Regions from separate parts of the Vibrio sp. R10-SG3-ISO10 genome, predicted to be linked through region 2. Evidence: predicted binding sites of a transcription regulator. Region 2 holds the regulator's gene; the other holds the start of a gene.
What was found. Region 2 encodes CRP, which controls carbon source genes, mostly activating them, when cyclic AMP is high. Its sites were predicted from a motif close to TGTGANNNNNNTCACA; they were not measured.
Positions count from the first base shown of each region.

Region 1: a site for CRP is predicted at 1,777-1,792, ahead of rppH (RNA pyrophosphohydrolase). Genes of this name have one in related genera too.

Region 1 is NZ_JCBDHG010000024.1:232,638-235,120, reverse strand. It holds gene ptsP (phosphoenolpyruvate--protein phosphotransferase) at 1-1,103, opposite strand, end outside; gene rppH (RNA pyrophosphohydrolase) at 1,106-1,624, opposite strand; gene mutH (DNA mismatch repair endonuclease MutH) at 2,245-2,483, shown strand, end outside.
Region 2 is NZ_JCBDHG010000025.1:190,576-193,058, reverse strand. It holds gene AC6R16_RS21785 (phosphoribulokinase) at 1-533, shown strand, start outside; gene crp (cAMP-activated global transcriptional regulator CRP) at 776-1,408, shown strand; gene AC6R16_RS21775 (DUF1338 domain-containing protein) at 1,706-2,483, opposite strand, start outside.

The sequences.
Region 1 (2,483 bases), on a different contig from region 2:
GCGGGGATACCTAATGCGCGCGACAAAATCGCCGCATGCGAGTTAGCTGCCCCTTCTAAAGAAATAACCGCCAGCAGTTTCTCTTTGGGGATCGATGCCAATAAGGTCGCGGTGAGTTCACGCACGACTAAGATTACAGGTTTATCAAAGGGCTGCTTTTCTTGGTCAGTATTGTGCAAAAAGAACAGTAACCGTTGGCCTAGCTCACGAATGTCTTGTGCTCGCTCTCGCAAGTAAACATCAGACATACGAGCAAAGCGGTTGGAGTATGACTCAACCACTTGGCGCAGCGCCCAGTCAGCACGATCCCCTTTTTGGATTTGCGCTTTAAGGTCTTTGCGCAGCATAGGATCGTTAAGTAAGTGGGTAAAAAGATCGAATATCGCTAAAGCGTCTTTGTTTATCTCGCTATCGAGCTTTTTACGCATGCGTCGAAAGTCATTCAACGCTTCTTCTATCGCCAGTAACAGCCACTCCTGCTCGCGATCAATATCTAATGTCGAGGCAGGATAAACATTACTCAGTTCAGGTTGGGTGTCGTCCCACCAAAACTCCCCAATCGCAACCCCAGAAGAGGCAGGAACACCACGGATTGCTTGCTGTTTTTTCTCTAATCGCCAATGACCTTGAGTTTGCGCATGAGCGATGATTACGGCGAGCTGCGCGGCAAGAGTGACCAGAAACGACTCTTCCATCTCATCAAACTGACGCGGGGTCTTCTGCTGAACGACGAGTACGCCAAGCACTTGTTTACGGTAAATAATTGGGGTTCCGAGGAAGCTTTGATAAACCTCCTCTCCCAGTTCGGAGAAGTATTTAAAATTGGGGTGTTTGGAGGCTTCCGCTAAGTTAAGCGGCTCAGCACTGCGTTTAACAAGGCCAACTAAGCCCTCGCTAAATCGGATATGAATTTTATCGCCTTTAAAACGCAGGCCCTGAGTCGCCATTAACTCAAGACGCTGCATTTCTTCATTAGCAAGATAGACGGTGCAACACTCAGTACTCATCGCACTGCATGTTTGTTTAACTAAAATATCTAAGGCCTGATGAACTTCTTCTACCTTAGAAACTTGTTCAACTATTTCCCTTAGTTGAGAAAGCATGTCTACCCTCTTCGGTGCTTACGTTTGCCTTTTACTTTACGCTGTTTAAATGGCATTGCCATTGATGCAAACTCTTTCATTGCGCGACGATAAACATCACGCTTAAAAGAAACCACTTGTCTGACTGGATACCAATAGCTTACCCAACGCCAACCATCAAATTCAGGGGAACTGCCACGCAACATATCAATTCGTGATTCATCACAATCGAGTCGCAGCAGAAACCATTTCTGTTTCTGTCCGATACAAACAGGTTTTGAATCCCAACGAACAAGACGTTTTGGTAGCTTGTACCTTAACCAATGACGACTTGTCGCGACGATCTTTACATCGTTCTTTGTAAGACCAACCTCTTCATACAACTCCCTATACATTGCCTGCTCAGGGGTCTCACCTTCATCAATTCCACCTTGAGGAAATTGCCAAGAGTGTTGTCCGTATCGTTTAGCCCAGAAGACCTGACCATGGCTGTTACAGATTACAATTCCCACGTTTAAGCGGTAACCATCGCCATCTATCACTGGCCAACCTCTAATAAAATCTTTAATTACAGTGATTTTTCCACATATCCCCAGTAGGAGCAAACTTACTAGTGTGACTAGGGCAGAAAATATTGCTTTCCCACCCACCAATGGATAACTTTTAACCAAAACAAAGGTTACTCACACCACAGTGAGACATAGACCACATTTATTCACCTTTTCTGTGTATAACTATGTGAAGAATCAATGAGAAAGTGATCAATAGGTAAGCAAGGCGTAGTTTGCCAGCCAAAAACGATCAAACCAAACTAAACTACAATCAATAAAAACAAACACTTATTTAGAAATAGTTTTATATATGCTTGTTCCATATCATCGTTTCTTCCTCTCAATACAGATCGGTCAAAGATCAACCACAGATGATTTTATCCACACCAGTTAAGCCAACTCTACCTATACGCCTAAAATTTCAAGTGTTTTTTCATCGCCAAACCCCTGTTTATTCATACATATCAGTACCAATTTGCAAGTTTCTCCAATTAAGCTGTGGATAACCTTTTAATTGATGATCTTTCACTCATAACGATCATTCTCTCTACAGTCGTAATTTTCTTCCGCTGGGTTACAATGAGCCAACTTTCAACTCTGTTGCAAAACCAATGAAGCCAGAACCGACTACAGAACAAGAACTGCTTGAGCGAGCAAAAAGCATCGCAGGTGTTAGCTTTGCCGATCTGGCAGAGGAAGCCGACATAGAAGTTCCGCCGGATCTTCGCCGTGATAAAGGCTGGGTCGGCCAACTATTAGAATGGCACCTTGGCGCAACAGCAGGTAGTAAACCTACTCAAGATTTTGAGAAGTTGGGTATCGAGCTAAAAACCATTCCGATTGGATACTC
Region 2 (2,483 bases):
CCTTTACACCTTGGCAAGATCTGCCAGAAAACTCCGACGTCCTGTTTTATGAAGGTCTGCATGGCGGTGTTGTCGATGGCGAGGTTAACGTATCACAGCATGTTGATTTTCTAATTGGCATGGTGCCTATCGTTAACCTAGAGTGGATTCAGAAATTCGTTCGCGATACTCGCGATCGTGGTCACTCGCGTGAAGCGGTGATGGACTCTATCGTCCGCTCCATGGATGACTATTTGAACTACATTACCCCGCAGTTTTCTCGTACTCATATTAACTTTCAACGTGTCCCTACCGTCGACACATCTAACCCGCTTAACGCCAAAGGCATTCCGAGTTTAGATGAGAGTTTTGTTGTTATCCGATTACGAGGCATTAAAAACGTAGATTACCCATATCTACTGGCAATGATAGATGGGGCATTTATGTCGCGTCATAACACGATTGTTGTCCCTGGCGGTAAGATGAGTTTTGCCATGGAGCTAATCGTTAAACCGATACTTCAACAGCTCATCGAAACGGGCAAAATTGGTTAATACCCACAGCTAGAACACGATTACTTTTCATACCGTGATCATGTGCACAGTTTTGCGTACTAAAACCCCAGTTGTACCCGATTAAAATCAAGAAATCGTTTTCGAAAAAGGATACTATTTCTTACCGAAACACAAGTTGGCTTGCAGCATTTGTAAAGTGCTCTTATCCTAGTAGGTCTTGATTAAGGCTTAGCTAAAATATGGAAAGCGGCAAGCGTACCCTGCAGAGGAAGTGAGATATTATGGTTCTAGGTAAACCTCAAACCGACCCAACATTAGAGTGGTTTCTTTCACATTGTCATATTCATAAGTACCCTTCAAAAAGCACGCTAATTCACGCGGGCGAGAAAGCTGAAACTTTGTACTACATCGTAAAAGGCTCAGTAGCGGTTCTTATTAAAGACGAAGAAGGTAAGGAAATGATCCTTTCTTACCTAAACCAAGGTGACTTTATCGGTGAACTTGGTCTATTCGAAGAAGACCAAGAGCGTACAGCATGGGTTCGTGCTAAATCTCCTTGTGAAGTTGCGGAAATCTCATTTAAGAAATTCCGTCAGCTTATCCAAGTGAACCCAGACATCCTAATGCGCTTATCTGCGCAAATGGCAAGCCGCCTACAAGTGACTAGCCAAAAAGTAGGTGACCTAGCATTCCTAGACGTAACTGGCCGTATTGCTCAAACGCTACTAAACCTAGCGAAGCAACCAGATGCGATGACTCACCCAGATGGCATGCAGATTAAGATCACTCGTCAAGAAATCGGTCAAATCGTTGGCTGTTCTCGTGAGACAGTAGGTCGTATCTTGAAGATGCTAGAAGAGCAGAACCTAATTTCTGCACACGGTAAAACTATCGTGGTTTACGGTACTCGTTAATTTCGATTAACCGCTAAAATTTTAAAAGCCACCAATGGAGACATTGGTGGCTTTTTTATCGAGAATCGAGAATCGAGAATCGAGAATCGAGAATCGAGAATCGAGAATCGAGAATCGAGAATCGAGAATCGAGAATCGAGAATCGAGAATCGAGAAAATTATGACTGATTAAGGACTCGTTCTGTCAACACCTTGTAGACATAAGGCCCTATCGCCTCACTACTAGCTCCCACCTCTCGAAGGACGAAGTCCGATCTCGACTCTCGCAGGGCGAAGCCCGAATCTCGCATCTACTCTCTACCCGTTAGTACTCTCGAAGATCTTATCAGCAGAAGCTGCAACAAACCCTGGATAAAGTTCACCGTTGCTCATTGGGTAGCGCTTAGCAAACTCGTAGAAACCGCCAGGGATAATCTCTGTGCCTTCAGTGAAGGTTACCGCTACTTTATCCGCCATCGTTGAAGATTGCTCTAGCAGCACATCAGGAGACCCCTTCACTTCGCCACCAAACTCATTGATGGTAAAGCCGGAATCGCGTAGGTGATCATTGACACCTTTCACTTCTTCAAAAGCGTTAAGCTGATTGACGCTAACCGTAAAGTGGTTGGCGCCATAACCATGTGCTGCCAGCCAAGAAGCGTACTCACTTTCTTTCGCTAACGTCTGGAAGTCAGCAAAGCTAATGTCCCACAAACGACCGCCACACAAGAACTCATGACCTTTTAGCTTACTGGTGTCCAATTGCTCGACAAGCTTAGCGACAATAGCTTGTAGCTCGGCAGAACACTCTTCAACCTTCAATTCACTGATGAACACTTTTGGCTGTTTTGGGTCTGGGTGCTCATAATGCTTGGCAACAAGCTTTTTGCTTTCAAACACATAGTCACCGCATGGCTTGTAGCCTACGTCTAAGAATGGTTGTGCAAGGGTCGCAATGCCCAGAGGTTCTACATTGAAAGTGCGCAGAGCAATGTGGTCATTGATCAGCGCTTCGTCTTCTTGCAGAAGTTGGTGGACTTGTTCAGCAGAGGGACATAAGCGTTGAATATAGTCATTCCATAACTGTTGGAATAAA